2 regions of the Pseudomonas spartinae genome follow, and region 2 is predicted to be linked to the other one. Evidence: predicted binding sites of a transcription regulator. Region 2 holds the regulator's gene; the other holds the start of a gene.
The links. Region 2 encodes FliA, which starts transcription of late flagellar genes. Its sites were predicted from a motif close to CTAAAGTTTNNNNNNNNNNNGCCGNTAA; they were not measured.
Positions count from the first base shown of each region.

Region 1: a site for FliA is predicted at 11,727-11,754, ahead of ACN8M7_RS17870 (flagellar protein MotY). Genes of this name have one in related genera too.

Region 1 is NZ_CBDAMB010000008.1:132,522-149,299, reverse strand. Features, by position in the region: gene ACN8M7_RS17935 (HDOD domain-containing protein) at 1-790, opposite strand, end outside; gene ung (uracil-DNA glycosylase) at 932-1,621, shown strand; gene ACN8M7_RS17925 (DUF6279 family lipoprotein) at 1,630-2,490, opposite strand; gene ACN8M7_RS17920 (ABC transporter ATP-binding protein) at 3,469-4,170, opposite strand; gene livG (high-affinity branched-chain amino acid ABC transporter ATP-binding protein LivG) at 4,174-4,941, opposite strand; gene ACN8M7_RS17910 (high-affinity branched-chain amino acid ABC transporter permease LivM) at 4,938-6,209, opposite strand; gene livH (high-affinity branched-chain amino acid ABC transporter permease LivH) at 6,206-7,129, opposite strand; gene ACN8M7_RS17900 (branched-chain amino acid ABC transporter substrate-binding protein) at 7,249-8,370, opposite strand; gene ACN8M7_RS17895 (DUF2288 domain-containing protein) at 8,666-8,983, shown strand; gene ACN8M7_RS17890 (DUF5064 family protein) at 9,080-9,448, shown strand; gene ACN8M7_RS17885 (bacterioferritin-associated ferredoxin) at 9,526-9,744, opposite strand; gene rnt (ribonuclease T) at 9,920-10,594, opposite strand; gene pyrC (dihydroorotase) at 10,591-11,637, opposite strand; gene ACN8M7_RS17870 (flagellar protein MotY) at 11,791-12,738, shown strand; gene ACN8M7_RS17865 (argininosuccinate synthase) at 12,856-14,073, shown strand; gene gloA (lactoylglutathione lyase) at 14,286-14,678, shown strand; gene ACN8M7_RS17855 (PA3496 family putative envelope integrity protein) at 14,734-14,913, opposite strand; gene nth (endonuclease III) at 15,025-15,663, opposite strand; gene ACN8M7_RS17845 (electron transport complex subunit E) at 15,660-16,367, opposite strand; gene rsxG (electron transport complex subunit RsxG) at 16,364-16,778, opposite strand, start outside.
Region 2 is NZ_CBDAMB010000005.1:289,800-304,394, reverse strand. Features, by position in the region: gene ACN8M7_RS14085 (CheW domain-containing protein) at 1-389, opposite strand, end outside; gene ACN8M7_RS14080 (ParA family protein) at 476-1,264, opposite strand; gene motD (flagellar motor protein MotD) at 1,347-2,156, opposite strand; gene ACN8M7_RS14070 (flagellar motor protein) at 2,169-2,909, opposite strand; gene ACN8M7_RS14065 (protein-glutamate methylesterase/protein-glutamine glutaminase) at 2,935-4,065, opposite strand; gene ACN8M7_RS14060 (chemotaxis protein CheA) at 4,111-6,342, opposite strand; gene ACN8M7_RS14055 (protein phosphatase CheZ) at 6,355-7,143, opposite strand; gene ACN8M7_RS14050 (chemotaxis response regulator CheY) at 7,163-7,537, opposite strand; gene fliA (RNA polymerase sigma factor FliA) at 7,637-8,383, opposite strand; gene fleN (flagellar synthesis regulator FleN) at 8,380-9,210, opposite strand; gene flhF (flagellar biosynthesis GTPase FlhF) at 9,302-10,612, opposite strand; gene flhA (flagellar biosynthesis protein FlhA) at 10,624-12,771, opposite strand; gene flhB (flagellar biosynthesis protein FlhB) at 12,857-13,993, opposite strand; gene fliR (flagellar biosynthetic protein FliR) at 14,003-14,595, opposite strand, start outside.

The sequences.
Region 1 (16,778 bases), on a different contig from region 2:
GTTGCAGTTCGCCGGCCAGCTCCTGCCGCAGTTCAGCGAGCGGTTGCTCCAGGCCAAGCTTTGCCTGCGCCGGTAGCGGCTCGGGTAGAGGAGCGTTGCTCTGCAGGGCGCTGGCGAGCAGGACCAGATCGGCCAGGTCGGCTGCGCCGTCATGCTGGCGTTGCCATTGGCCGTAGAGGCGAGTGGATTCGATCACCGCCGACGGCAACTGCCAGCGCGTGAGGATCAGCGCGCCGAGGTCACCGGACAGCTGTTCGCACAGCCGGTACAGCGAGTCGGCGTCGCGCGGCACATCCGGCCAGTGTTCCAGCTCCGAGAGCAGCGGCAGGCTGCCGATGTCCTGCAGGAGCCCGCCGAGCATGGCGTCGTCCAGAGACAGACCCGTGCGCTGGGCCAGTGCCGCACAGTAGGCGGCGCGCTCGCGGGCATGCTTCCAGCGCGCGCGGAAGGCCTGTTGCAGCGCAGGGTCCTGACTGGTGAACAGGTGCTGCAGGCTGAAGCCCAACACCAGGTCAGCCAGCTGCCGGGTGCCGAGGCGACCGAGCAGGTCACGCAGTGAGGTGCAGGCGCGGTTGCCGCGCAACAGCGGCGTAGTGGAAAACTGCATGAGATAGGCGGCCAGCGGGGGATCGCTGTTGATCACGCGGGTCAGCTGTTCCAGCGAGGTGCGTGGGTCGTCCAGCAGCTTCTTGATCCGTACCGCGGCCTCGGGCATTTGCGGAATTCTGGCTTCGCCCTTGAGAAAGCGGTTCAGTAGCGCCAGGCGCAGGGTATCGACAGGGGTTGTCATCGTCTTGGGGTTCGTTCTCGGCGTCTATGGTTGCAAGGCTAGCAAAGCATCTTGCCGCGTGCCGGGGCAGCCTTCCTTGACTTGCCGCAACCCCTTCTCTAGCGTGCCTGCATTTGTGAAGATTCAGGCAGGAAAAAGTCCATGACCGACGACCGCATCAAACTCGACGCCAGCTGGAAAGAGGCTTTGCGCGAGGAATTCGACAAGCCTTACATGAGCGAACTGCGAGAGTTCCTGCGGGCGGAAAAGGCGGCAGGCAAGGAGATCTACCCGCCGGGCCCGTTGATCTTCAATGCGCTCAATTCCACGCCGCTGGACAAGGTGAAGGTGGTGATCATCGGTCAGGATCCCTACCACGGCCCTGGGCAGGCCCACGGCTTGTGCTTCTCGGTACAGCCGGGCGTGCAGACGCCGCCGTCCTTGCTGAACATCTACAAGGAGCTCAAGCGCGACCTCAATATCGACATCCCGGCACACGGCTACCTGCAGAGCTGGGCGGATCAGGGCGTGCTGCTGCTCAACACCTCGCTGACCGTGGAGCGCGCCAACGCCGGCTCGCATGCCAAGATGGGCTGGCAGTTCTTCACCGACCGGGTGATCGAAGTGGTCGGCGCGCAGCAGGACAAGCTGGTGTTCCTGCTCTGGGGCAGTCACGCGCAGAGCAAGCAGCGCCTGATCGACCCGACCAAGCACCTGGTGCTGCGCTCGCCGCATCCGTCGCCGCTATCCGCTCACCGTGGCTTCATCGGCAACGGTCACTTCAGTCGCTGCAATCAGTTCCTCAGCCAGAACGGCATGCAGCCGATCGACTGGCGCCTGCCAGCGCTGTGAAAGCCGCTTCAGCGCTGCACGACGGCCTCGTCAGCCGTGCATTGCTGTGCGGCCAGGTCGGCATGAAGGCTTTGCAAACGGTTTTCGGCCCGCTGCATCTGTTTTGAGTCGGCCTGCTCGACCAGGTCGACGATCAACTCGGCCATTGCCTGACGATTCTTCTCATAACTGGCCTGATAGGCGCGGGTGTAGAAACGCTCGCGTTGCTGCAGCAGGGCCGTCATGCGCGGGGCGAAGTCGTCGCCGCGGCGAACTTCCAGGGCTTCATGCAGGGCCTGCTGCCAGGCGATGCGGTTATCCAGCCAGATCCGGTTCTGCTCGCCAAGGCCCTGTGCCCAGCTCTGCACCCGTTCTTGCTGCGCGGCATTGAGTGTGCCGAACCAGGGCTGCAGGCGCTCCTCCATGCGTTCGGCACGGTGGCTGATCTGCTCTTGTACGGGCGGGTCGAGAAACTCCTCACGCAGTTTGCCGTTCTGCTCGTCCAGAGCAGCCATCAACTGCTCGACCTGGCGCGGACTGAGACCGCGCAGCAGCTCGATGGCGCTGGGGGTGATTTCCACGGCGATACGCTGCATGGCCTGTTCGAAGTCGGCCAACTGGCTGGCCATCAGCTCGCTGTCGCGGCGGCTGAGCGCCAGTTGGCTGCGTTGCAGCCAGTCGAGATAGCCCGGCAGTTCTACGCTGCAATGCCAAGTCAGGTGTTCCTGCAACTGGGGCTTGAGCCACGCGCTCTGCTCGCTGGTCAGCGCCACATAATCGCTGAGCTTCCAGGGGATCAGCCAATCGAGATTGCGATAGGCCAGGCCGACGCGGCTGCAGGCGCTCAATAGCAGGGTGGCGGTCAGCAGAAGAAGCAGGGATTTGCGCATGAACGCAGTCTCGCGAGGGCAGAGTCCTTGAGACTAATACTCGTCGAACCTGATGCAAGAGGGCGGAAATATCCGCTTATGACTTCGGTGATGTGAGGTTCGGATCGTGGGCAAAAGGGATTCTTTGCATGGATTGGGAACGTGCAGATTGATACCGGACTGGTAAGTTTGTGCGTTCTTTTGCGCTATTTACATCAGGGCAAAGATCATTGGCGCGTCGATCTTTCGTCCTGGTTTCGCCCCTCACGGGCGAGTCACTTTCTCTTGCTTGCCCAAGAGAAAGTAACCAAAGAGAAGGGCACCCCGTTCATCCGGCCCCGGCTACGCCGGGGTTCCCTCGCTCCATCACCACTCCAGGGGCGCGCCACGAAGGGCCATCCCTGGCCCATCGTGGCTCTCGCGACATCCATGTCGCTCAACCCCTTACGCGGCGATTCCACTCAGCCTCCTGAAGGGGATTTCGGCGTCGCCTGTAACATTGCGGTTGAAAAGCAAAGGCCAGACGCCGCCAATTTCAACTCAGCGAAAATTACGAAAGCTCGAGACCTGGTCCCCTTCAGGAGGCCGAGTGGAGGTGTTGCGTAGGGGAGCGAGCCGCATGGATGCGGCGAGAGGCTTAATGGGCCAGGGATGGCCCATGTAAGCCGGCCCCCGGAGCGGCACCGGCGTGAGGGAAGTTTCGCGTAGCGAAACCCGGATGTCGGGGTGCCCTTCTTTGGCACACCTTTCTTGGGCAAGCAAAGAAACGCAGCGAAGCGCAGTAACAGCCGCAGGCTGGCCCGAAGGGTGAGCGCAGCGAATCAAGGTGTGGCGCCCGTAAGGGGCGCAACCCAAACGCTCAGCAAACGCTGTAATGGATAATGCCAAGCCCGTGAGCAATACGCACACAAACTTACCAGTCCAATGTCAAACGCATCCAAATACGAACAACCAATAAAAAACCGCCCCGAAGGGCGGTTTCGATGGTGCCGGCAGCGCTTAGCCGCCGAGGTAGGCGTCGCGCACCTTGGGGTCGTTGAGCAGCTCTTCGCCGCTGCCCTGCATGACGATATGGCCGTTCTCCAGCACGTAACCGCGGTCAGCCAGTTTCAGCGCCTGGTTGGCGTTCTGCTCGACCAGGAACACGGTCACGCCGTCCTTGCGCAGTTGCTCGATGATGTCGAAGATCTGCTGGATGATGATCGGCGCCAGGCCCAGCGACGGCTCGTCGAGCAGCAGCAGGTTGGGCTTGCTCATCAGCGCGCGACCGATGGCGAGCATCTGCTGTTCGCCGCCGCTCATGGTGCCGGCACGCTGGGCGAAGCGTTCCTTCAGGCGTGGGAACAGGTGCAGGACCTTGTCCAGTTGCTCCTGGTTGTCCGCCTTGTTACCGAAGAAGCCGCCCATGGCCAGGTTTTCCTCGACCGTCAGGCGAGCGAACACGCGACGGCCTTCCGGCACGATGGCGATGCTCTTGCGCATGATCTCCGGGGTGTCCATGCCCACCAGCTCTTCACCCAGGTAACGGATGCTGCCGCTGGTGGCGCGCGGGTTGCCGCACAGGGTCATCAGCAGGGTCGACTTGCCCGCGCCGTTGGCGCCGATCAGGGTGACGATCTCGCCTTTCTGCACCTCGATGCTGACGTCGTGCAGGGCCTGGATCTTGCCGTAGAAGGTTGAGACGTTGTTGAAACTCAGCATGGATTACGCCTCCCCCAGATAGGCTTTGATCACGTCCGGGTTGTTGCGGATGTCGTCCGGCGTGCCGTCGGCCAGGGGAGTGCCCTGGTTGATCACGTAGATGTGGTCGGAGATGCTCATCACCAGCTTCATGTCGTGCTCGATCAGCAGCACGGTGACATTGTGCTCGTCGCGCAGCATGCCGATCAGCTCTTTGAGGTCTTCGGTCTCGCGCGGGTTGAGGCCGGCAGCCGGCTCGTCGAGCATCAGGATGCTCGGCCGCGTCATCATGCAGCGGGCGATTTCCAGGCGACGCTGCTGACCATAGGCCAGGGTGCCCGCTTCACGGTTGGCGAAGTCCACCAGGTTGACCTTCTCCAGCCAGTAGCCGGCGAACTCCATCGCCTCGCGTTCGCTGCGACGGAAGCCCGGCGTCTTGAACAGGCCGGCCAGATAGCTGGTGTTGAGGTGGCGGTGCTGGGCGATCAGCAGGTTTTCCACCGCAGTCATGTCCTTGAACAGACGCACGTTCTGGAAGGTCCGCACCACACCCTTGCGGGCGATCTTGTGCCCCGGCAGGCCTTCGATGGCCTCGCCATTGAGGCGGATGCTGCCCGAACTCGGCTGGTAGAAACCGGTCAGGCAGTTGAACACGGTGGTCTTGCCGGCGCCGTTCGGGCCGATCATCGACACCACCTGCTTTTCCTTGACGTTCAGGCCCACCCCGTTGACGGCCAGCAGGCCGCCGAAACGCATGGACAGGCCGCTTACTTCGAGAATCGTGCGGCTCATCGCTTCAGCTCCAGGTGGGGACGTTGCATCGGCAGCAACCCTTGCGGGCGCCAGATCATCATGAAGATCATGACCAGACCGAAGATCAGCATGCGGTACTCACTCAGCTCCCGCATCTCCTGCAGCATCACCATGACGATGGCTGCGAGGATCACGCCGAGCTGCGAGCCCATGCCGCCGAGTACCACGATGGCGAGGATCATCGCCGACTCGATGAAGGTGAACGACTCCGGTGTCACCAGGCCCTGGCGCGCGGCGAAGAAGCTGCCGGCGAAACCGGCCAGGCTGGCGCCGATGGTGAAGGCCGAGAGCTTGATCACCGTGGGGTTCAGGCCCAGCGCGCGGCAGGCGATCTCGTCTTCGCGCAACGCTTCCCAGGCTCGCCCGATCGGCATGCGCAGCAGGCGGTTGACCAGAAACAGGGTCAGCAGCACCAGTAGCAGGGCGATCAGGTAGAGGAAGATCACCTTGTACTGCGAGTTGTAGGCGATCTCGAAGTAACCGTGGAAGGTCGGCATGTCGGCGGGTACACGGCGTTCGAAGGACAGACCGAACAGGGTCGGTTTGTTTTCGTTGGCGATGCTCAGGCCGTTCGGGCCGCCGGTCAGGTCGGTGAGGTTACGCAGCAGGATGCGGATGATCTCGCCGAAGCCCAGGGTGACGATGGCCAGGTAGTCACCGCGCAGGCGCAGCACCGGGAAACCGAGCAGGAAGCCGAACAGCGCCGCCATCATCCCGGCGATTGGCAGGCACATCCAGAAACTCAGGCCAAAGTAGTGCGAGAGAATCGCGTAGCTGTAGGCGCCGACTGCGTAGAAGCCGACGTAGCCCAGGTCGAGCAGGCCCGCCAGGCCGACCACGATGTTCAGGCCGAGGCCGAGCATCACGTAGATCAGGATCAGTGTGGCGATGTCCACCGCGCCGCGGCTGGCGAAGAACGGCCACACCAGCGCCACCATGACCATTGCCAAAATGATCCAGCGTTGGGTGGAGGGCAGGGTGAGGAAGTTGCCGATCTGGCCGCTGCCGCTGGGCAATTGGGGACGTTTGGCCCAGACCGGCGTGATGCGATCGCGCAGCAGTTGCCAGAGGAAGATCAACGTTGCCGCGCCGCCGATGCACCAGAGTTCGAACGCAGTGGCACCGTGCACTTGCAGGCCGATGCCGACGGTGGTGAGTTTCAGACCCAGGACCGGGTAGGCAACGATCAGCACCAGCAGGGCGCTGAAAATCGCCGATTTGAGGTTCTTTACGCTGGAGGTGCTCATACCTTCTCCACCTCCGGACGGCCGAGGATGCCAGTGGGGCGGAACAGCAGCACCAGCACCAGCAGGCTGAATGCGACCACGTCCTTGTATTGATCACCGAAGATATCGGCACCGAAGGCTTCGGCCACGCCGAGCAGCAGGCCGCCAAGTACCGCGCCGGGGATGCTGCCGATGCCGCCGAGTACCGCAGCGGTGAAGGCCTTGATACCGGCGAGGAAGCCTAGGTGCGGGTTGATCACGCCGTATTGCATGCCCAGCAGCACCGAGGCGATGGCCGCCAAAGCGGCACCGATGACGAAGGTCAGGGCGATGATGTTGTTGGTGTTGATACCCAGCAGGTTGGCCATCTTCAGATCTTCGGCGCAGGCGCGGCAGGCACGGCCCAGGCGCGAGCGGGAAATGAACAGGGTCAGACCGATCATGGCGACGAAGGTGACGATGAAGATCAGCACCTGCATGTAGGAGATGACGACGCCGTTGGTAGCACTTTCACCGAAGATGAAATTGCCAGGCAGCAGGCTGGGAATGGCCTTGTCCTTGGAGTCCTGCGAAAGCAGCACGGCGTTCTGCAGGAAGATCGACATACCGATCGCGGAGATCAGCGGAATCAGGCGGTTGCCGCCGCGCAGCGGGCGGTAGGCGACGCGCTCGATGCTGTAACCATAGGCGCTGGTCACGATCATGGTGACGACGAAGGCGCCGATCATGATCACCGGCACGGCTTCGATGCCGAACATGGAGAGACCGGCGATCACGATGAAGGCGACGTACGCGCCGATCATGTAAACCTCGCCGTGGGCGAAGTTGATCATGCCGATGATGCCGTAGACCATGGTGTAGCCGATGGCGATCAGGGCATAGGTGCTGCCAATGGTCAGGCCATTGAGCAACTGTTGCAGGTAGTGATAAAGATCAGGCATAGCCTAACTCCTGGGCAGCGCGTAAAGCGGCGCTTGTGGCGCAGCGCGAGGCCGGAATTCTTCTAATAGACAAAGCCCACTGCGGGAGGCGCAGTGGGCTTTGAGTTCAGACAGGAAACTTACTTGGCTTCGGACTTGGTGCCGTCCTGGTGCCACTCGTACACCACGAAGCTGAAGTCTTTCAGGTCGCCCTTCTCGTCGAAGGCCAGGGTGCCGGTGGGGGTGTCGAAGCTGTTGGAACGCAGCGCAGCCGCTACCTTGGCGGTATCGGTGTCGCCGGCTTTCTCGATGCCTTCAGCGATGACCTGAACGGCAGCGTAGGCCGGGAACACGAACGGACCGCTCGGGTCTTCGTTCTTGGCCTTGAAGGCCTCGACCAGCGCCTGGTTCTTCGGATCCTGGTCGAAGGACTTCGGCAGGGTGACCAGCAGGCCTTCGGAAGCCGGGCCGGCAATGGCCGAGATTTCCTTGTTACCCACGCCTTCCGGGCCCATGAACTTGACGTTCAGGCCGCGCTCTTTGGTCTGGCGCAGCAGCAGGCCCAGTTCCGGGTGGTAGCCGCCGTAGTAGACGAAGTCGACACCTGCCTGGTTGAGCTTGGCGATCAGGGCGGAGAAGTCCTTGTCGCCGGCGTTGATGCCTTCGAACATGGCGACTTTCACGCCTTTGCTTTCCAGGGTCTGCTTGACCGCGGTAGCGATGCCTTCGCCGTACTGCTGCTTGTCATGGATGACGGCAACGCTCTTCGGCTTGACGTGGTCGGCGATGAAGTTGCCGGCGGTCGGGCCTTGCAGGCTGTCCAGGCCGATGGTGCGGAAGACCAGCTCGTAACCACGAGCGGTGATGTCCGGACTGGTGGACGCCGCGGTGATCATCAGGATGCCTTCGTCTTCGTAGATGTCGGAAGCCGGCTGAGTGGAGCTGGAGCACAGGTGGCCAACCACGAACTTGACGCCGTCGTTGACGATTTTGTTGGCAACGGCAACGGCTTGCTTCGGATCGCACGCGTCGTCGTAGACCACGCCTTCGAGCTGAGCGCCGTTCACGCCGCCGGCCTTGTTGATCTGCTCGATGGCCATCTTGGCGCCGATGAATTGCATTTCACCGTACTGAGCGACAGCACCGGTCACCGGACCGGCCAGGCCGATCTTGATGGTGTCGGCTGCCATCGAATAGCTGGCCGCCCCTGCCAGCGCCATTGCCGCGAACAGCTTGGAAATCTGCTTAGTAGCCTTGTTCATGAGTGCTCCACTCTTATGTTTTTCGTTGTTGTAGTTCTTGCGGCCGAAGCTGCAGAACCGGGTCAGTGACCCCGGTCGTGCCCCCGGCAACTGTACCGGAACAGTGTAGAGCGCCGGTTTGCGCCTTGAAAAGCCGGCAGCCGGAGGCGAAACGTGGGGTTGTCGCTAAATTGCAAGGAATGTATAGAAAAACGGCGTGGCCTGAGCCAGCTGACGAGCGTCGTGCGGTTGCCAGGGCATTTGCTGACGCTATCATTGCGCGCCTGCATTCAACGCCATCGACACGGGACACACCATGACGGATCAATCTAGCACCCTCTATGCCAAGCTGCTCGGTGAGACAGCGCCGATTCGCTGGCAGGAACTGCAGCCGTTCTTCGCTCGCGGTGCGTTGCTCTGGGTCGAGGGCAGTCAGGATCTGGTGGCGGTTGCGCAGGCCGTGGCCGAGAACGATCAGGCGCGTGTCGCGCAATGGATGAACCAGGGGCTGTTGTGTGCGTTCGAAGATGCACGGGCCGAAGATCTGCTCACGCGTGACCCTCAGTTGTGGGCGGTCGTGGTTGCGCCCTGGGTGCTGGTGCAGGAAAGGGCAGGGGACTCGACCCTGCACTGAAACGGCGCGCTGAAGGGCTGAAAGTGGCGGGCTAGACTCTTCCGCGTTCTTTTCGGGGTAGCCCTGTCGCAGTGCTATGGCAAAGGAGTGAGCGCCATGTTCGAACCTGGTCATCTGCATCGCAGCAACCTGCCAGCCCTGGGCGGGCAGCCCGGCTACAGCATCGACTTCTACTACGAGGTACGTCAGGACCCGAAAGAGGGGGCCATGCTGCATGGGCGCCTGGTTGGAGAAGTCGAAGGCAAGGCATTCGAGGACGTCTTCGAAATGCACCGCGATACCGCTTTCAATTTTGCCAGTGTGATCTCGCGGCTGATGGCCAAGCATGGCTTGCCGCCCAACCATAGCCCGATCATGCGGGAACATGCCGAGTACGATGCGATCTTCGAGGACATCCGCGCCAAGCTGCACGCCAAGTCAGGGGATGCGGTGAATTTCGAACACCTGGAGCGTGACGGTCTGTAAGGGCTGGTTCGAAGCCTGAGTGAGGGCGAAAAAAAACCGGACTCTGAAAGTCCGGTTTTTTGTCTGCGAGCTACACGTCAGGCTGCGACGAACCCGGCTGGGTAGGCAAGCGATGCCTGGCTGCTCTGTACTTCGGCGATGGTTTCGCGAACGACCTGCTTGGCCAGGCAGGCACACTTGCCGCACTGGCTGGCGATGCCTAGCGTGCCGCGTACTTCACGGTAGCTGCAGCAGCCTTCATAGACCGCATCGCGGATCTGAGTATCGGTGACACCTTCACACAGGCAGACGTACATAAGCAGGGCTCGTCTTGGTGGTTCTGTTCGATGGATCGGATACTAATGTTAATGAGAATGCTTGTCAAAGATCGTATGTGAATGATCGCAGCAGCTGACGAACGGTATTGCGCCGTTGAGCGCGCATTAAAAAACCGGCCGAGGCCGGTTTCTTAATGCGTGCGAACGTTAGCGGTTACTGGTCGAATTCATCCCAGCCGCCCATTTCCTTCCAGCGGTTGACGATGCCGCAGAACAGTTCGGCGGTCTTCTCGGTGTCGTAGCGCGCCGAGTGTGCTTCCTTGCCGTCGAACTCGATGCCGGCCGTCTGGCAGGCCTTGGCGAGTACGGTCTGGCCATAGGCAAGGCCGGCCAGGGTGGCGGTATCGAAGCTGGAGAAGGGATGGAAGGGGTTGCGCTTGATGCCGCAACGCGCCACCGCCGCATTGAGAAAGCCCAGGTCGAAACTGCTGTTGTGGCCAACCAGGATCGCGCGTTTGCAACCAGCCGACTTGATCGACTTGCGCAGGCCTTTGAAGATTTCCCCCAGTGCATGCTCCTCGCTCACCGCCATGCGCAGCGGGTGGTCGAGCTTGATGCCGGTGAACTCCAGTGCCGCCGCTTCGATATTGGCGCCCTCGAAGGGCTCGATGCGGAAGAAGTGGGTGTGGTCCGGGTAGAGGAAACCACCTTCGTCCATGGCGATGGTGGTCGCGGCGATTTCCAGCAGCGCGTCGGTGGCACTGTTGAAACCGCCGGTCTCGACGTCCACGACCACTGGCAGATAGCCGCGAAAGCGCGCCGCCATCGGCGTGCGCGGGCCGGACGGCAGGCTCGGTTCGAGTTCGTCTTCGTACTTGTCCTCGCTCACGCCTGACCCTCCAGCAGTTTCCAGCGCAGGGTTTCGCCAGCGCGCAGCGGTACGACGCTATTGTCGCCCAGTGGCAGGGTGGCCGGTACGGTCCATTCCTCGCGCACCAGGGTGATGCTGTCGCTGTTGCGCGGCATGCCGTAGAAGTCCGGGCCGTGGAAGCTGGCGAAGGCCTCCAGCTTGTCCAGCGCATTGCGCTGCTCGAAAGCCTCGGCATACAGCTCGATGGCGGCATAGGCGGTGTAGCAGCCGGCGCAGCCGCAGGCGGCTTCCTTGGCGTGCTTGACGTGCGGCGCCGAGTCGGTGCCGAGGAAGAACTTGACGTTGCCGCTGGTGGCGGCATCGAGCAGGGCTTCCTGATGCACATTGCGCTTGAGGATCGGCAGGCAATAGAAGTGCGGACGAATGCCGCCAACCAGCATGTGGTTGCGGTTGTACAGCAGGTGATGCGCGGTGATGGTGGCGCCAACGTTGGCCGAGGCCGCCTCGACGAACTGCACCGCGTCACGGGTGGTGATGTGCTCGAACACCACCTTGAGCGTCGGGAAGCGTTCGACCACGCGGGTCAGGTGTTCGTCGATGAAGGCCTTCTCGCGATCGAACACGTCGATCTCGGCGCGGGTCACTTCACCGTGTACCAGCAGCAGCATGCCGACTTCAGCCATGGCTTCGAGGGCCGGGAAGATCTTGTCGATGCTGGTCACGCCCGAGTCGGAGTTGGTGGTGGCGCCGGCCGGGTAGAGCTTGGCGGCATGCACGAAGCCGCTAGCCTTGGCCGCCCGCACGTCCTCGGGGCTGGTGTTGTCGGTGAGGTAGAGCACCATCAGCGGTTCGAAGCGGCTGCCGGCCGGGCGCGCCGCGAGGATGCGCTGGCGATAGGCGTCGGCTTCGGCGGCATTGCGCACCGGCGGAACCAGGTTGGGCATGATGATGGCGCGGCCGAAAGTGCGCGCGGCATCGCCGACTGTGTGTGGCAGCACTGCGCCGTCGCGCAGGTGAATGTGCCAGTCATCGGGACGCAGAAGAGTCAGGCGGTCGGACATGGAGGCTTCCAGGCGGGTAAAACGTGGCCGCATGGTAACTGAAAAGCGCCTGTTCGCGCTCGCGCCGACGCGACAATCGAACGCAGGGGGTCAAGTTTCCGCGCGCCTGACCGATACCCCTTGGGAATGCCGTGAACCGCCGTGGAGTCGACCGTGCGTGTGCCCAATTTGCTTCTGATCAGCCTGCTGGCTGGCATGCCGCTGTGTATGCCAGCACATGCCATCAGCTTCCAGACGCGGCTGGAAAAGGTGGAGTGGACCGTCGAGGGTGATCGGTTCGAATGCCGCCTGAGTCAGACGATCAGCAATTTCGGCAGTGGCGAGTTCGTGCGCCGGGCCGGGGAGCAGGTCACCTTTCGCCTCAAGGCACGTGAGCGCTGGATGGGCGCCGGTTCGGCTACCTTGCTGGCAGCGGCGGCGCCCTGGCAGCCTGGTCGCGGCGACATCAACCTGGGTGTGGTCAGTGTCGGCAATGGCGAGGTGCCGTTCAACAGCTCCCAGGAGCAGGGCGCGCGCCTGCTTACCGGCTTGCTCGAAGGGCGCAGCCCGCTGGTGCGCCACCGCACCCTCAACGGCAGCGAGAATCTGGAGGTGCGGCTGCTGCCGGTGAAGTTTCACAAAGCCTATGACGACTACCAGGCCTGTACCGCGAAGCTGTTGCCAGTCAATTTCGACCAGATTCGCCAGGCGCAGATCGGCTTTCCCGGTGGCGGCATCGACCTCGATCCGATGGCCAAGGCCAAGCTCGATATCATCCTCGACTTCGTCAAGGCCGACCCGAGCATCAACAGTTTCCAGATCGACGGCCATGCCGACAACACCGGCAATCGCCTGACCAATCGCGACCTGTCACGCCGCCGTGCCCTGGCCGTGCAGGAGTATCTGGTGGCCGGTGGCATACCGGTGGAGCAGATCACCATGCGCTTTCATGGCGAGCGTTACCCGCTGGTGCCGAACAACAGCGAAGCCAATCGCGCCAAGAACCGCCGCGCGACCTTGCGCCTCGATCGGGTGCCCGCAGCGCAAGCCCCGTCTCAGAGCGCGCCGCAGACCGCTCCCTCGAGTACACCGGTCGACCCGGCGGGAAGTGCGCCCTCCTGAGCAAAAAAAGCGGGTTGTCGCCGTCGCTTCGTCGTCACAAGCTGTCGCGCCCCTGTAAATTGAGGCGCGAGGCCAGTAGAATCACGGGTTTTACCGTACAACCCGTGGAGTGATGGCATGGCGGACGTCAAAAAGGTAGTTCTGGCCTATTCCGGTGGCCTGGACACCTCGGTGATCCTCAAGTGGCTGCAAGATACCTATAACTGTGAAGTGGTGACCTTCACCGCCGACCTCGGCCAGGGCGAGGAGGTCGAACCGGCCCGCGCCAAGGCCCAGGCTCTGGGCGTCAAGGAAATCTACATCGACGATCTGCGCGAAGAATTCGTGCGTGATTTCGTCTACCCGATGTTCCGTGCCAACACCATCTACGAAGGCGAGTACCTGCTGGGTACGTCCATTGCCCGCCCGCTGATCGCCAAGCGCCTGATCGAAATCGCCAACGAGACCGGCGCTGACGCCATCTCCCATGGCGCCACCGGCAAGGGCAACGACCAGGTGCGTTTCGAGCTGGGTGCCTACGCGCTCAAGCCAGGCGTCAAGGTCATCGCCCCGTGGCGCGAGTGGGATCTGCTGTCACGCGAGAAGCTGATGGACTATGCCGAGAAGCACGCCATCCCGATCGAGCGCCACGGCAAGAAGAAGTCGCCGTACTCCATGGACGCCAACCTGCTGCACATCTCCTACGAAGGCGGTGTGCTGGAGGACACCTGGACCGAGCACGAAGAAGACATGTGGCGTTGGACCAAGTCGCCGGAAGCGGCGCCGGACGTTCCGACCTACATCGAGCTGACCTACCGCGCGGGTGACATCGTTGCCATCGATGGCAAGGAAATGACCCCGGCGCAGGTGCTGACCGAGCTGAACCGCATCGGTGGCGAGAACGGCATCGGCCGTCTCGACATCGTCGAGAACCGTTTCGTCGGCATGAAGTCGCGTGGCTGCTACGAGACCCCCGGTGGCACCATCATGCTCAAAGGTCACCGCGCCATCGAGTCGATCACCCTCGACCGCGAAGTCGCCCACCTGAAAGACGAGCTGATGCCGAAATACGCCAGCCTGATCTATAACGGTTTCTGGTGGAGCCCGGAGCGTCTGATGCTGCAACAGATGATCGACGCCTCCCAGGCCAGCGTGAACGGCGTGGTACGCCTGAAGCTGTACAAGGGCAACGTCATCGTCACCGGTCGCAAGTCCGACGATTCGCTGTTCGACGCCAACATCGCGACCTTCGAGGAAGATGGCGGCGCTTACAACCAGCAGGACGCGGCGGGCTTCATCAAGCTCAACGCCCTGCGCATGCGCATCGCTGCTGGCAAGGGCCGCAAGCTGGTCTAATCTGAGCGACCTGCGCCACAAGAACCCCGGCCATGTGCCGGGGTTCTGCTTACAGGCTGTTGAAAAAACGTAGGCGAGGCAGCCAGTACAAGGAAAAAATAGGCGAGGAAGCGGAGTGTACTTTTGTACATGAGCATTCCGAGCCTGTTTTTAACGCAGTAATGGCAACGCAGGTAGTTTTTCGACAGCCTGTTAAAGAGGAGTAAAACCTGATGAGGCTACTGCACACCATGCTGCGCGTCGGCGATCTGGACACATCCATCGCCTTCTACACCGAAGTGCTGGGCATGACCCTGCTGCGCCGCAAGGATTACCCGGACGGCCAGTTCACCCTGGCATTCGTCGGTTATGGCGACGAGGCGCATAACAGCGTGATCGAGTTGACCCACAACTGGGGCGTCACTGACTACGAGCTCGGCACTGGCTACGGCCATATCGCCCTGGAAGTCGAGGATGTCTACAAGGCCTGCGAGGATATCCGTGGCCGTGGTGGCAAGATCACCCGCGAGCCCGGCCCGATGAAGCATGGCACCAGCATCCTGGCCTTCGTCGAGGACCCGGACGGCTACAAGATCGAGTTGCTCTCGCCCTCTCGCCGTGACTGAACGAGAGATACGAAAAGCCCCGCATCAGCGGGGCTTTTTCTTGCAGCGTCCGACTTCAGATATCGAAGTCGTATTCAGCCAATTGCTTATGCAGGCGACGTTCTTCGAGGAAGTTGTCGATGATGCGGCGCTTGGTCAGGTTGGTTTTGGCAACTTCCACCGCAGGCTCGGCATCGTCTGCATCGTCCGCGACAAAGTCTTCGTCCAGCTCGAGGTCTTCTTTGTCAGTGCTCATCTATTCCACTCCAGGCCAGTTACTGAGGCCATTTGCGCACCTTATAGCGGCAAAAATTGAGCGGGTAAAAAAGATTTTTTCAATCAGGAGATCGTCGGATTCTATAGACGATCAATCGTCGGAAGTCTTGGCCTTGTACTCGCACAGGTCTTCGATGCGGCAGGCGCCGCAGCGGGGTTTGCGCGCGGTGCAGACGTAGCGTCCGTGCAGGATCAGCCAGTGGTGGGCGTCGAGCAGATAATCCCTGGGCACGAACTTGAGCAGCTTCTTCTCCACCTCGACCACATTCTTGCCCGGCGCAATGCCGGTGCGGTTGCTGACGCGGAAGATATGCGTGTCCACGGCCATCGCCAACTGGCGGAAGGCGGTGTTGAGCACCACGTTGGCGGTCTTGCGGCCGACACCGGGCAGGGCTTCGAGATCCTCGCGGTTGTCCGGCACCTGGCTGCCGTGCTTCTCGATGAGTAGGCGGCAGGCCTCGATGACGTTCTTCGCCTTGCTGTTGTACAGGCCGATGGTCTTGATGTACTCGGAAAGTCCCTCGACGCCGAGGGCGTAGATGGCTTCGGGCGTATTGGCCACCGGAAACAGCTTGGCCGTGGCCTTGTTGACGCTGACGTCGGTGGCCTGGGCCGATAGCGTCACCGCTACCAGCAGCTCGAAGGGCGTGCTGTAGGTCAGCTCGGTCTTCGGCTCGGGGTTGTCCTCGTGCAGGCGGCGGAAGATTTCCAGGCGTTTGGCGGCGTTCATTCGATCACTCCGGTGACGCGAACGCGACGACTTTGCGCAGGCAGCTCAGGCGCAGCGGCCTGGGCCCGTTCGGCGGCGATCTGGTCGATGCGGTTCTTGCCGGCGATCAGCAGGCCGAGGACGATGAAGGCTCCCGGCGGCAGGATGGCCAGCAGGAAGCCGCGGTAGTCCTGCACAAGCGTGAGTTTCCAGTCGGCGGCCATGGGGCCGAACAGCAGATGCATGTTGGCGAACAGCGCGCCGGTGCCGAGCAGTTCGCGAATGGCGCCGATCAGCACCAGCACCGTGCCGAAGCCCAGGCCCATCATTAGGCCGTCGTAGGCGGCGCGGGCCGGGTCGTGCTTGGCGGCGAAGCCGTCGGCGCGGCCGAGGATCACGCAGTTGGTGGTGATCAGCGGGATGAAGATGCCGAGGATCTGGTACAGCTCGTAGGTGTAGGCCTGCATCAGCAGTTCGATACAGGTGGTCAGCGCGGCGATGATCATGACGAAGGCCGGCAGGCGCACGGCGGTGTTGACCACGCCGCGCACCAGCGACACGGCGGTGTTGGAACAGATCAGTACCACGGCGCTGGCCAGGGCCAGGCCAAGGGCGTTGACCGTGGAGTTGCTCACCCCCAGCAGCGGGCAGAGGCCGAGCAGTTGCACCAGCGCCGGGTTGTTCTTCCACAGGCCGTTGAGGCTGATTTCGCGGTAGCTGGTCATTGCTCGTCCTCTACCAGGCCCAGCAACTGGGCGCGGTGCGTGTCGAAGTAGCGCAGGGCGCCGTGCACGGCCTTGACCACCGCGCGCGGGGTGATGGTGGCGCCGGCGAACTGGTCGAAGTCGCCGCGATCCTTCTTCACTGCCCAGCCTTCCTCGGCGGGATCGTTCAGGGATTTACCGGCGAAGCCGAGTATCCAGTCGCTCTTGGCCAGCTCGATCTTGTCGCCCAGGCCTGGGGTTTCCTTGTGACTGAGCACGCGCACGCCGGCCAGACGGCCGTCGGCGTAGATGCCCACCAGCAGATGAATGGCGCCGCTGTAGCCGTCCGGCGCGGTCACCGGCAGGATCAGCGCGCTGGGCTGGCCGGCCTTGAGTGCCAGGTAGGCGGACTGTGGGCTGCGGTGGCCCAAC
Region 2 (14,595 bases):
AACAACAGGCACTCGAAGGGCTCCTCGGCCCAGGCCGGACGACCATCGGCCAGCAAGGCGGCTGGTTGCGGCGCCTGTTCAGCGGTCGTGGCGACCTCCGGCGGCGCCTGTTCGACGACAGGGGCCTGTACCGGTGCCAGCAACTCCACTGGAGCAACCTGCACCGGCGCCTGCGACTCGAGCACCGTGGCCAGGGCAACCGGGGCCACAACAGGTGCTACGGGTTCGAGCAGCCTGGCATCACGCACCTGCTCCTCAAGCACTGCGGCCTCGAACTCGTCGAGACTGACGGACATTTCCAGTTCAGCAGCGGCATCCTGCAGCAGACCATCGAGATAGGACTGCAGGGCGAGCTGGGAACGCGTGGCAGTGGCGAGGTTACGACTCATGACTGAAACCCGGGATAAGATCTTTACAGCCTATCGGCCGCAGCATGCTCCAACTTGAGTGACGCAGTTCAACACAGACGCGCATTTCAGGCCACCTGCGTCGCAGGCTGATGGCTGAGCAGGTGCTTGAGCAGCGCCCTGTAGGCAATCACGCCACGGCTGCCGGCATCGAACTGCGAAGGCGTGCGCCCCGCCCGACTGGCATCGCGCAAGCGCGTGTCGACCGGAATGTAAGCCGGCCACAGGTGTTCAGGATAGGAATTGCGCAGCACCCGCAGCGTGCTCATGGACGCCTGGGTACGACGGTCGAACAACGTCGGTACGATGGTGTAAGGCAAGGCCTGCTTGCGCGAACGATTGATCATCGCCAGCGTGGTGATCATGCGCTCCAGCCCCTTCACCGCGAGAAACTCGGTCTGCACCGGGATCACCAGCTGCTGACTGGCCGCCAAGGCATTGACCATCAGTACGCCAAGCAGTGGCGGGCTATCGATGATGGCGTGATCGAAATCCTCCCACAGCTGCGCCAGGCTCTTGGCGATCACCAGGCCCAGGCCGCTCTGCCCCGGCGACTGACGTTCGAGCGTGGCCAGCGCCGTGCTCGACGGCAACAGGGAGATATTCTCGTGGCTGGTACCGTGCAACAGCTGCTTGGGCAGGCCCTGCGGCACGTTGCCCTGGTGCAGGAACAAGTCGAAGCAACTGTGCTCCAGCGTATCGGGATCATGACCGAAATAACTGGTCATCGACCCATGCGGGTCAAGATCGACCACGACCACACGCTTGCCGGCATCGGCCAACAGGCCTGCCAGGGCGATGGAGGTAGTGGTCTTGCCGACCCCACCTTTCTGATTGGCTACTGCCCAGACTTTCATCTTCTCTCATCCTCCCGGCAAGAGGCGCTCAGGCCGAGAATGGCTGTCGCACGCACGCAGCAGGCGACTGGGATTTGACGGCTCACGACTGTGGAACCCCCGACGCAGACGCCGGTGCAGGTTGCGTGCCAGCTCCCGACTGCTGAGTCGCGGCACTGCCAGCGCTACGTCGCGTGTCGAGATTGCGCGAAATCACCAATACCACGCGGCGGTTTCGCCCCCTGCCCTCCGCTGTGGCATTGTCGGCTACCGGCTGGAACTCACCATAGCCTACGGCCGCCAGACGTGAGGGGTCGACACCATCCATGGCGAGCATGCGCACGATGCTCGACGCACGCGCCGAAGACAGCTCCCAGTTGGTTGGATACTGGGCAGTCTGGATCGGTAGATTGTCGGTAAATCCCTCGACCTTAACCGGGTTCTGATAAGGCGCCAGAATCTTGGCGACCTTCTCGATAATATCGAATGCCTGATTGTTCGGGATCGCATCGCCGCTGGGAAACAGCAGGCTGGAGCTCAGCTCGATTTCGATCCACATCTCGTTGCCACGCACGGTCAGCTGATCGCTCTGGATCAACTCACCAAATGCCTCTCGCACACTGGAGGCAATGTTTTGCAAGGTGGAATCCGAACTGGGATCGTCGAGCGCGGTGTTGTCGGGCTCACTGGTGCGAGGTCGCTCCTCACCAACGGGAATCGGCTTGATCGAGCGATCAGGCTGATTGAATACACCGGTCAGAGACTCCGAGAGAATCTTGTACTTGCCTTCGTTGATCGAGGAGATCGAATACATCACCACGAAGAAGGCGAACAACAAGGTGATGAAGTCGGCGTAGGAAACCAGCCAACGCTCGTGATTCTCGTGTTCCTCATGATGCCGCCTGCGCGCCATGCCATACCTCCATCAGTCCATGAAGCCTTGCAGCTTCAGCTCGATGGAACGTGGGTTTTCACCCTCGGCGATGGACAGGATGCCTTCGAGAAGCATCTCGCGATAACGCGACTGGCGCAGCGCGATGGACTTGAGCTTGTTGCCCGCCGGCAACAGCAGCAGGTTGGCGAAACCGACGCCGTAGATGGTGGCGACGAAGGCCACGGCAATACCGCTACCGAGCATGCTCGGGTCGGCCAGATTGCCCATCACGTGAATCAGGCCCATTACCGCGCCAATGATACCGATGGTCGGAGCGTAGCCGCCCATGCTCTCAAACACCTTGGCCGCCTGGATATCGCGCGCCTCCTGGGTGTAGAGATCGACCTCGAGGATGCTGCGAATGGACTCAGGCTCGGCGCCGTCGACCAGCAACTGCAAGCCCTTGCGCGCGTACGGATCGGGCTCGGCATCAGCCACTGCCTCCAGACCCAGCAGGCCCTCCTTGCGCGCCACCATGCTCCAACCGACCACGCGATTGATGCCGCCCACCAGATCGATGCGTGGCGGGAAGAAGATCCAGCGCACAATCCCCATGGCGCGCTTGAACACCTGCACCGGCGCCTGGAGAAAAGCGGCGCCCAGCGTACCGCCAATGACGATCAGCGCCGCCGGGCCGTTGAGCAGCGCCCCGGCGTTGCCCCCTTCAAGGTAATTGCCACCCAGAATGGCAACGAACGCCAGGATGACGCCGATTAGGCTCAATACATCCATGCGCAGGTTCCACACTTAGCCTTGGTCACTGGCACGCCTCGGTCAGGTGCCGACCGATGTCATCCAGACCGTAAACCGCATCGGCCAGGTTGGCCTTGACCACCGCCATGGGCATGCCATAGATCACGCAACTGGCTTCATCCTGCGCCCATACCTGACTGCCACCCTGCTTGAGCAGGCGCGCACCCTCGCGGCCATCGGCGCCCATACCGGTCAGCACCACGGCAAGAACCTTGTCGCCGTAGGATTTGGCGGCAGAGCCAAAGGTGATATCAACGCAGGGTTTGTAGTTGAGACGCTCGTCACCGGGCAGAATCTTCACCACGCCACGCGCGTCGACCATCATCTGCTTGCCGCCAGGCGCCAGCAGCGCGAGCCCGGGACGCAGGACATCGCCGTCCTCGGCCTCCTTGACCTGAATGCGGCATAGCTTGTCCAGGCGCTCGGCGAAGGCCTTGGTAAACGCGGCGGGCATATGCTGGATCAGCACCAGTGGCGCCGGGAAATTGCCCGGCAACTGAGTCAACACCCGCTGCAGCGCCACCGGACCGCCCGTGGAGGTGCCGATGGCCACCAACTTGTAGGCCTTGCGCTTGGGCGCTGGCGATACAGGAGCTGCGCCACCGGCCGAGACCGCTGGACGTGCAGCAGCGGTGGGCGCCGGAGCAGCCGGCCGCGTCGAAACGGCTGGACGACTAGTCGGCGCCGCACTCGGGCTGGCTGCGGTCGGCGCCACTGCAGCGGAGCTGAAACGACGATTGCTGCGGGCGATGCTGTGGACCTTCTCGCACAGCATCTGCTTGACCTTCTCGGGATTGCGCGAGATGTCTTCGAAGTTCTTCGGCAGGAAATCCACCGCACCGGCATCCAGCGCATCGAGCGTAACGCGGGCGCCTTCATGGGTGAGCGAGGAGAACATCAAGACCGGAGTCGGGCAACGCTGCATGATGTTTCGTACTGCGGTGATGCCGTCCATCATCGGCATCTCGTAATCCATGGTGATCACGTCTGGCTTGAGTGCCAGCGCCTGATCGATGGCCTCGCGCCCGTTGGTGGCCGTGCCCACGACCTGAATGCTGGGGTCAGCAGACAGAATTTCCGAAACGCGCCGGCGGAAGAAACCGGAGTCGTCCACCACCAGAACCTTAACAGCCATACACTCTCCTAGACGGCGCGAAGCCATGGCCCGCGCCGCAAAACATCAGAAACGTCGAGCGTAGCGCTTGAGCATGCTCGGTACGTCGAGAATCAACGCGATGCGTCCGTCGCCGGTGATCGTGGCGCCAGACATCCCGGGCGTGCCTTGCAGCATCTTGCCCAGTGGCTTGATTACCACTTCTTCCTGACCGACCAATTGATCGACGACAAAACCGATGCGTTGGCTGCCAACGGTGAGAATCACCACGTGACCTTCGCGCTGCCCTTCGTGGAAGGCCTGCGGCACCAGCCAGCGCTTGAGATAGAACAGCGGCAACGCCTTGTCGCGCACGATCACCACCTCCTGGCCGTCGACCACGTTAGTGCGCGACAGGTCGAGGTGGAAGATCTCGTTGACGTTGACCAGCGGGAAGGCGAAGGCCTGATTTTCCAGCATCACCATCAGCGTCGGCATGATCGCCAGGGTCAGCGGCACCTTGATGATGATCTTCGAACCCTGGCCCTTCTGCGAGAACACGTTCACCGTGCCGTTGAGCTGGGTGATCTTGGTCTTGACCACGTCCATGCCCACGCCACGGCCGGACACGTCGGAAATCTCGGTCTTGGTCGAGAAACCCGGGGCGAAGATCAGGTTGTAGCATTCGAACTCGTTGAGACGATCGGCTGCGTCCTTGTCCAGCAGGCCTTTCTCCACCGCCTTGGCACGCAGCACGTCGGCATCCATACCTTTTCCGTCATCGGTGATCGACAACAGGATATGGTCGCCTTCCTGCTCGGCGGACAGCACCACGCGGCCTGCGCGGGCCTTGCCAGCCTTCTCGCGTTCTTCGGGGGTTTCCACGCCGTGGTCGACGGCGTTGCGCACCAAGTGCACCAGCGGGTCGGCCAGCGCCTCGACCAGGTTCTTGTCGAGATCGGTCTCCTCGCCCACCAGCTCGAGGTTAATTTCCTTCTTCAAGTTACGCGCCAGATCGCGGACCAGGCGCGGGAAGCGGCCGAAGACCTTCTTGATCGGCTGCATGCGGGTCTTCATCACTGAGGTCTGCAGATCCGCCGTGACCACATCGAGGTTCGACACCGCCTTGGACATGGCTTCGTCGCCGCTATTGAGCCCCAGGCGCACCAGACGGTTACGCACCAGCACCAGCTCGCCGACCATGTTCATGATTTCGTCGAGACGTGCGGTATCGACCCGTACGGTGGTTTCCGCTTCGCTCGCGGCAGGTGCCTTGTCAGCGGCCGGAGCCGATGCGGCAGGAGCACGGGCAGGCGCAGGTGCAGGCTCAGACTTGGCCGCAGCAGGCTTGGCTGCCGGCGCAGCGGCCTTGGGTGTGGCAAGCGGTTTTTCAGCGGCTGCAGGCGCAGGCGTCGGCTCGCTAGGCGGCACGAACTTGCCCTTGCCGTGCAACTGATCGAGCAAGGATTCGAATTCGTCGTCGGTGATCTCGTCACCAGCCGGAGCTGGTGCGGCGGCAACAGCAGCGACTGGCGCTGCCGCTTCGGCCGCAGCGGAGAACTGACCTTTGCCATGCAACTGGTCGAGCAGCGCTTCGAACTCGTCGTCGGTGATGTCATCGCCTGCCGGCGCGGCTGCCGGAGCCGAGGCCACTGGCGCAGCGACAGGGGGCTCGACCGTACCGGCGAACTGCCCCTTGCCATGTAGCTGATCGAGCAGCGATTCGAACTCGTCGTCGGTGATCTCGTCGCCACCAGCACTGGGTTCAGGGCTCGCATTGGTCGCCGGGGCCTCACCCAGCGCGTCGAGCAGTTGCTCGAATTCGCTATCGGTGATGTCGCCAGACGCGACAGGCGCGGCAACGGACGCGGGCTCTGGTTCCGGCTCAGGCTCGGCCTGCTGTACCGGCGCAGGCGCCGGCTCGGCACCTGCCGGTTCAGCCAGGCGCGCCAGTGCGGCCAGCAGCTCCGGCGTGGCAGGCGTCGGCTCGCGGCGCTCACGCACCTCGCCGAACATGCCATTGACAGCATCAAGAGCCTCGAGCACCACATCCATCAGTTCCGAGTCGACGCGACGCTCACCCTTGCGCAGGATGTCGAAGACGTTTTCGGCGATATGGCAGCATTCAACCAGCTCGTTGAGCTGGAGGAAACCCGCTCCGCCCTTCACGGTATGGAAACCGCGGAAGATGGCGTTGAGCAGGTTCATGTCGTCCGGTCGGCTTTCCAGCTCGACTAATTGTTCGGACAACTGTTCGAGAATCTCGCCGGCCTCTACCAGAAAATCCTGGAGGATCTCTTCATCGGCGCCGAAGCTCATATTGTGTGCTCCTTAGAACCCTAGGCTGGACAGCAGGTCATCTACATCGTCCTGGCTGGAGGCGACGTCATCACGCTTATCGGCATGAATCTGTGGACCTTCACCCCGCGATGGCTCTTTTAATTTTTCCTGTTCGGTGCGCAGCTCTTCGTGATCGTGCTGAATACCGGCAAAACGGTCGACCTGGCTGGCCATGAGCATCAGCTTGAGCAGGTTGCTTTCCACTTCGGTCACCAGTTGGGTGACACGCTTGATCACCTGACCGGTAAGGTCCTGGTAATCCTGCGCCAGCAGAATGTCGTTGAGGTGGCCGGACAGCTTGGCGCCATCTCGTTCGCTACGGGCGAGAAACAGCTCGACGCGCTTGGCCAGTTCACGGAAACCATCGGCACCGATTTCACGGCGCATGAAGCGACCCCATTCGACGCCCAGGCTCTGCGCCTCGTCGCTCAGGTCATTGACCAGCGGCGCGCTCTGCTCGACCAGATCCATGGTCCGGTTGGCAGCCTTCTCGGTCATGGTTACGACGTAGTTGAGGCGCTCGGTCGCGTCGGCGATCTGCGACAGCTCCTGAGCATGCGGCATGCGCGGGTCGAGCTGAAAATTGACAATAGCGTTGTGCAGCTCACGGGTCAGTTTGCCGACCTCGTGATAAAGACCTCGATCACGAACCTTGTTGAGCTCGTTGATCAGTTGCACCGCGTTGCCGAAGTTACCTTTTTCGAGGCTATCAACCAGCTCACGGGCATTGGTTTTCAGGGACGACTCAAGATCGCCCATCGTGGAATCATCGTGTTCCATAGCACCCTCGCGGCTGACATCAGCCGTTGACCCGCTCGAAGATCTTCTCGATCTTTTCCTTCAGCACCTGGGCAGTGAAGGGTTTGACCACATAACCATTCACGCCGGCCTGAGCCGCCTCGATGATCTGATCGCGCTTGGCTTCAGCGGTCACCATCAGCACTGGCAGATGCTTGAGGCGCTCATCGGCACGCACGGCACGCAGCAGGTCGATACCGGTCATGCCCGGCATGTTCCAGTCGGTCACCAGAAAGTCGAAGCTGCCGCTCTGCAGCATCGGCAGCGCCGAGGTGCCGTCATCGGCTTCCGCGGTGTTGGTGAAACCCAAATCCCGCAAGAGGTTCTTGATGATCCGTCGCATCGTCGAGAAATCGTCAACGATGAGGATTTTCATGTTCTTGTCCAAGTCGACCTCCGTACAGTCCCAAACGTATTGCGCTTGCAACTACGTCCTTTAATCGTGAAACCGCTTCCGCCTGCGAGTACGTCGCCTTCAGCCAGCGCGCCATTCGCTCAACCGTGAACGCAGACGCGCTGCGCATTGGCTGTGCAACTGGCTCACACGTGACTCGCTAACCCCCAGCACTTCACCGATTTCTTTCAAGTTCAGTTCTTCATCGTAATACAGCGCCAGCACGAGGCGTTCACGCTCCGGCAAACCGGCAATGGCATTGGCCAAAGCCGTCTGGAAACGTTCGTCTTCGAGGTCCCGCGAAGGTTCGAGGTGGGTGTGCCCGGCGTCTTCGTGCAACCCGCCGTGCTCGCCGTCCTGCACCAGGTCGTCGAAGCTGAACAGGCGGCTGCCCAAAGTGTCGCCAAGAATGCCGTAGTAATCCTCCAGACTCAATTGGAGTTCGGCCGCAACCTCGTGATCTTTAGCGTCACGTCCGGTTCTCGCCTCTACGGCGCGAATCGCATCGCTGACCATCCGGCTGTTGCGGTGTACCGAACGAGGCGCCCAGTCACCCTTGCGCACCTCGTCGAGCATGGAGCCGCGAATGCGAATACCGGCGAACGTTTCAAAGCTGGCACCCTTGCTGGAGTCGTATTTGCGCGAGGCTTCGAGCAGGCCGATCATGCCGGCCTGAATCAGATCGTCGACCTGCACGCTGGCCGGCAAGCGGGCCAGCAGGTGGTAGGCGATACGCTTGACCAGAGGCGCGTAGCGCTCGATCAGCTGATGCTGGGAATCCTGCGCCTGAGCCTTGTTGTACATACGAAGTCCAGAGGCTGCTGTCATACGGCCGAGTCTGCAGTCGGTTGCTGCACCAGACGCTCGACGAAAAACTCCAGATGGCCACGGGGATTGGCCGGCAGCGGCCAGGTGTCAACCTTCTGAGCTATCGCCTTGAACGCCAGAGCGCACTTGGAGCGAGGGAAGGCTTCATACACAGCACGCTGCTTCTGTACGGCTTTGCGCACGCACTCGTCATAGGGCACGGCACCGACATACTGCAGAGCAACATCGAGGAAGCGATCCGTCACCTTGGTCAGCTTAGCAAAGAGATTGCGACCTTCCTGCGGACTGTGGGCCATGTTGGCCAACACGCGAAAGCGACTGATGCCGTGATCACGGTTGAGCAGCTTGATCAGCGCGTAGGCGTCGGTGATTGAAGTGGGCTCGTCGCACACCACCACGAGGATTTCCTGCGCGGCGCGAACGAAGCTCACTACCGCGTCGCCGATACCTGCCGCGGTATCGATCACCAGCACGTCGAGATTCTCGCTGATATCGCTGAACGCCTGGATCAAGCCGGCGTGCTGCATTGGCGTCAGGCTGACCATACTCTGCGTGCCGGAGGCTGCCGGCACGATGCGGACACCGCCCGGCCCTTGCAACAGCACGTCACGCAGATCGCACTCGCCGGCGATCACATCGGCCAGCGTGCGCTTGGGCGTCAACCCCAACAGAACGTCGACGTTGGCCAGACCAAGGTCGGCGTCCATCAGCATTACCCGGCGACCGAGATCGGCCAGGGCCATGGACAGATTGACCGACACGTTGGTCTTACCGACGCCACCCTTGCCGCCAGTCACCGCAATCACCTGTACGGGATGCATACCCATGTTCTCTTTACACCTTGTCTAACTTCGACTTGGCCGTCAGGCCGTTCACTCCCACACAACCTGCGCGAGAGGGTGCAACATTATCGCCGCTTCAGCCGGCTCGCTGCGTCGGGTTGTGATAGAGGCCGGCGAACATCTGCGCCATGGCATCTTCACTTGGCTCCTCGGCGGCCTGCAAACCTACTGCCCGGCTCACCAGCTGATGGCTGCGCGGCACCTGCAGATTGTCCGGAATCCGCGGTCCGTCTGTCACATAGGCTACCGGCAGTTGCTGGCCTATAGCCAGGCCTAAAACCTCGCCCAGGCTCGCGGCCTCGTCCAGTTTCGTCAGTATGCAGCCTGAAAGGCCACAACGCTTGTAACTATGGTAGGCCGCCTTGAGCACTTGGCTCTGACTTGTTGCAGCCAGTACCAGATAATTTTTTGCCTTGATGCGCGCCGAAGCCAGACTTTCCAGTTGCAGGCGCAAGGCGGGATCGTTGCCCGGCAAGCCGGCGGTATCGACCAGCACCACGCGTTTCTTGGCTAGCGGCGCCAGGGATTGCAGCAGAGACTGCCCCGGATCGACCTGGGTCACCGATACACCGAGGATACGCCCGAGGGTCTTGAGTTGCTCCTGCGCACCGATGCGGAAGCTGTCCATACTGACCAGAGCGACCTGTTGCGAGCCGTACTTAAGCACGTAGCGTGCAGCCAGCTTGGCCAGCGTGGTGGTTTTGCCCATGCCAGCCGGGCCGACCAGAGCGATGACACCGCCCTCCTCCAGTGGCTCGACCTTGGGCGTCTTGATCGCATGCGCCAGATGCGCCAGCAGCATGCGCCAGGCCTGACGCGGCTCGGCAACGCCAGCCACCTTGCTCAGCAGCGCCTGCGACAGTTCGGCGGACAAGCCCATGCGTTGCAGACGACGCCACAGATTGGCCTGTTGCGGACGACGAGTTTGCAGTTGCCCCCAGGCGATGGAGCCCAGTTGCACCTCAATCAGCTCGCGCAGGCCGTGCAGTTCGAAACGCATGGCATCCAGCGCCCGTGGATCGACTGCGGGCGTGGCAGGCGCTGCGGCTTCGACCGGGCGCTGCGGTTTGACCGGCGTTGCCAGCAGCTCGGGTGCCAGCAGCGATTCGTTGGCGAACAGTTGACGATCCTTGCCGCCATCCTGTTCGGCACGCGTGGTCAGCTCGGCCTGGGCGTTGGCAATACGCGCCTGGGTCTTGCGCAACTCGGCCTCCAGCGCGGGATTCGCACGCACCGGCGCCGGCGCCTGGTAGTCCAGCGCAGCAGTCAACTCGACGCCACCGGCGACACGGCGATTGCCGATGATCGAGGCGTCGGCACCCAACTCGTCACGCACCAGTTTCATGGCGGTCCGCATATCGGCGGCGAAGAAGCGTTTGACCTGCATGACCCTTTACCTCAGTTCTGGCCAACCGTAGCGACTATGGTGACCTGCTTGTTGTCCGGAATTTCCTGGTACGCCAGCACATGCATGCTGGGCACCGCCAGCCGCGCGAAGCGCGAGAGCATCGCCCGGACCGGTCCGGCCACCAGCAGAATCACCGGCTTGCCGAGCATTTCCTGGCGCTGCGCCGCTTCCACCAGGGAACGCTGCAGCTTCTCGGCCATGCCAGGTTCGAGGAGGATGCCATCCTCACTGCCCTGACCGGCCTTCTGAAGACTGTTCAGCAATATCTGTTCCAACCTTGGCTCAAGGGTGATCACAGGCAGCTCCGGCTCTAGTCCCACAACGCTTTGCACGATGGCGCGGGCCAGCGAAACGCGAACGGCAGCGACCATGGCGGCGGGATCTTGACTCTTTGGCGCGACGTTGGCGATCGCCTCGGCAATGGTACGGATGTCGCGCACCGGCACCTGCTCCTGCAGCAACGCCTGCAATACCTTGAGCAAGGTCGACAGCGACACCAGCCCCGGCACCAGCTCCTCGGCCAGTTTGGGCGAGCTCTTGGCCAGCAATTGCAACAGTTGCTGCACTTCCTCGTGCCCCAGCAGCTCGTGAGCATGCTTGTGCAGGATCTGATTGAGATGAGTGGCGACCACGGTGCTGGCGTCGACCACGGTGTAGCCCAGCGATTGCGCCTGATCGCGCTGACTGGGATCGATCCATACCGCTTCCAGGCCGAACGCCGGATCCTTGGCGGCGATACCATTGAGCGGACCGAACACCTGACCGGGGTTGATCGCCAGCTCACGATCCGGATAGACCTCTGCCTCGGCGACGCTGACGCCCATCAGCGTCAAACGATAGGCATTGGGCGCCAGATCGAGGTTGTCGCGGATATGCACCGAAGGCATGAGGAAACCCATTTCCTGCGAGAGCTTCTTGCGCACCCCCTTGATCCGCGCCAGCAGTTGGCCACCCTGGTTGCGATCGACCAGCGGGATCAGCCGATACCCCACTTCCAGGCCGACCATATCCACCGGAGTCACGTCATCCCAGCCCAGCTCCTTGACCTCCTGAGCCTTCTGCGCCGGCAGCAGCTCCTGTTGACGCTGGACTTCCTTGACCTCTTCTTCCTTGATCTTGCGCTGGCGGTGGGCGATCCAGTACGCGCCACCCGCAGCGATCAGACCCAGGCCGATGAAGGAAAAGTGCGGCATGCCCGGCACCAGGCCCATGGCGATCATGATCGCCGCCGCCACGGCCAGCGCACGGGGCGAGGCGAACATCTGCCGATTGACCTGCGCGCCCATGTCCTCGGAGGTGGATACGCGGGTCACCATCACCGCTGCCGCCGTGGACAGCAACAGGGAGGGAATCTGCGCTACCAGACCGTCACCGATGGTCAGCAGGGTGTAGACCTTGCCCGCATCGGAGAAGGCCAGGCTGTGCTGCAGCACGCCGATGGCGATACCGCCGATGAGGTTGATGAACAGGATCAGCAGACCGGCGATGGCGTCACCGCGAACGAACTTGCTGGCACCGTCCATGGAGCCGTAGAAATCGGCTTCTTGAGCCACTTCGCTGCGGCGCTTCTTGGCCTCGACCTGATCGATCAGGCCGGCATTGAGGTCGGCATCGATAGCCATCTGCTTGCCGGGCATGGCATCCAGGGTGAAACGCGCGCTGACTTCGGAAATACGCCCGGCACCCTTGGTGACCACCACGAAGTTGATGATCATGAGGATGGCGAAGACCACGATACCGACCACGTAGTTGCCGCCGATCACCACCTCGCCAAAGGCCTGGATCACCTGGCCAGCAGCGCCGTGCCCCTCATGCCCGTTGAGCAGCACCACCCGCGTTGAAGCGACGTTCAGCGCCAGACGCAGCAGCGTGGCGGCCAGCAGAATGGTCGGGAAAACCGCGAAATCCAGCGGGCGCAGCGCGTAGATACTGACCAGCAACACCACGATCGACAGCGCGATGCTGAAGGTGAACAACACGTCCAGCAGGAAGGGTGGGATCGGCAGCATGACCATGCCGAGCATGACCAGCAGCAGCAGGGGAATCCCCAGATTGCCGTGACGCAAGCCCGCCAGATTGCTGCGAACATCACCGATTAACTGTGCGCGATCTACTGCCACGTCCCTACCCCGAGCCATTCAATCTTTTGACGCGAAAATGCGCCTTGAAGGGGTAATGGCAAGAAGCGTTCCAGAAATGACGCAGTAGCGTGCAAGGCGCTCTTTACGAGTCGCGACGCAGGTCCGCAGGGATCGGCAGATCCGGCAACGGACCGGGCCGCTTGCCCTTGCCCGCCCGGTATTGCCGCAGCTGATAGACGTAGGCCAGCACCTGAGCCACTGCCAGGTACAGGCCTGCAGGAATCTCCTGATCCAGCTCGGTGGAGTAATACACGGCACGCGCCAGGGCCGGCGACTCCAGCACCATCACCTGGTGCTCCTGGGCAATCTCACGAATTTTCAGCGCCAGGAAGTCGCCACCCTTAGCCAGCATCACCGGAGCCCCGCCATTCTCCGGGTCGTACTTGAGCGCCACCGCGAAGTGGGTCGGGTTGGTGATCACCACGTCGGCCTGCGGTACGGCCTGCATCATCCGCCGCTCGGCCATTTCCCGCTGCAGCTGGCGAATACGGCCCTTGACCTCGGGCTTGCCCTCGGTGTCCTTGTACTCGTCGCGCACTTCCTGCTTGGTCATCATCAGCTTCTGCTTGTGACTCCACAGCTGGAACGGCACATCCACCGCCGCGATCAGGATCAAGCCGCACGACAACCAGAACGCACTCCAGCCAACCACCTTGAGGCTATGCAGGATGGCGGCTTCGAGCGGCTCGTTGGCAATCGCCAGCAGGTCGTCCTGGTCCACCGACAGCACCACCAGGGCGACTGCGAGAATCACCAGAAACTTGGCCAGTGCCTTGAGCAACTCGACCAAAGCCTGAACCGAAAACATACGTTTAAGGCCGGCCAGAGGGTTCATCCGGCTGGCCTTGGGTTGCAGCGCTTCGGCAGAAAACAGCCAGCCGCCCAACGCAATGGGGCCGATCACGGAGGCGATCAGCAAGGCGATCAGAAATGGCTGCGCCGCCAGCAGCGCCTGCTTGCCCGAGGCCAGCAGGTGCAGCGCCATGCTGCCCTCGTTCATCAACACGTCACGCGGCAGGCTGAAATTACCGCGCATGATATCCAGCAGCGCATTGCCCATGTAGGCGCCGAAGATGATCAGGGCCACGGTGCCGGTGAGGGTCACCGCCAGGGTGTTGAGCTCCTTGGAGCGAGCGATCTGACCTTTCTTGCGCGACTCTTCAAGCCGCTTGCCTGTGGGTTCCTCGCTCTTGTCGGCGCCACTTTCGCTCTCAGCCATGCTCGCCCCTCATCGCGTCAGGGCGAATTCGCCCAACTGCTGCAGGGCTTCGCTGGCCAGCGCCTGGAACAGGCTGCCGAAGTCGGAGAGACTTACCCAGAAGATCACCAGGCCCATGGCCAGGGTCAGCGGGAAACCGATGGAAAAGATGTTCAGCTGCGGCGCAGCGCGGGTCATCACGCCGAATGCCAGGTTGATCACCAGCAAGGCGGTGACGGCAGGCAGGGTCAACAGCAGGCCGGCGCCGATCACCCAGCCCAGCTTGCCGACCAGCTCCCAGTAGTGATTGACCATCATCCCCTGGCCATACGGCAGGGTGACGAAGCTCTCCGCCAAAATTTCCAATGCCACCAGGTGACCGTTGATGGCCAAAAACAGCAAGGTCACCAACATCAGCATGAACTGGCCGAGCACCGGCACGGAGACGCCGTTGGCCGGATCGACCATCGAGGCGAAGCCCAACCCCATCTGCATGGCAATGATCTGTCCGGCCACGGCGAACAGGTGGAAGAACAGCTGCAGGATGAAACCGAACATGGCACCGATGAGCACCTGCTCGAGGATCAGCAACAGACTGCGCAGGCTCAGCGCGTCCACCTGCG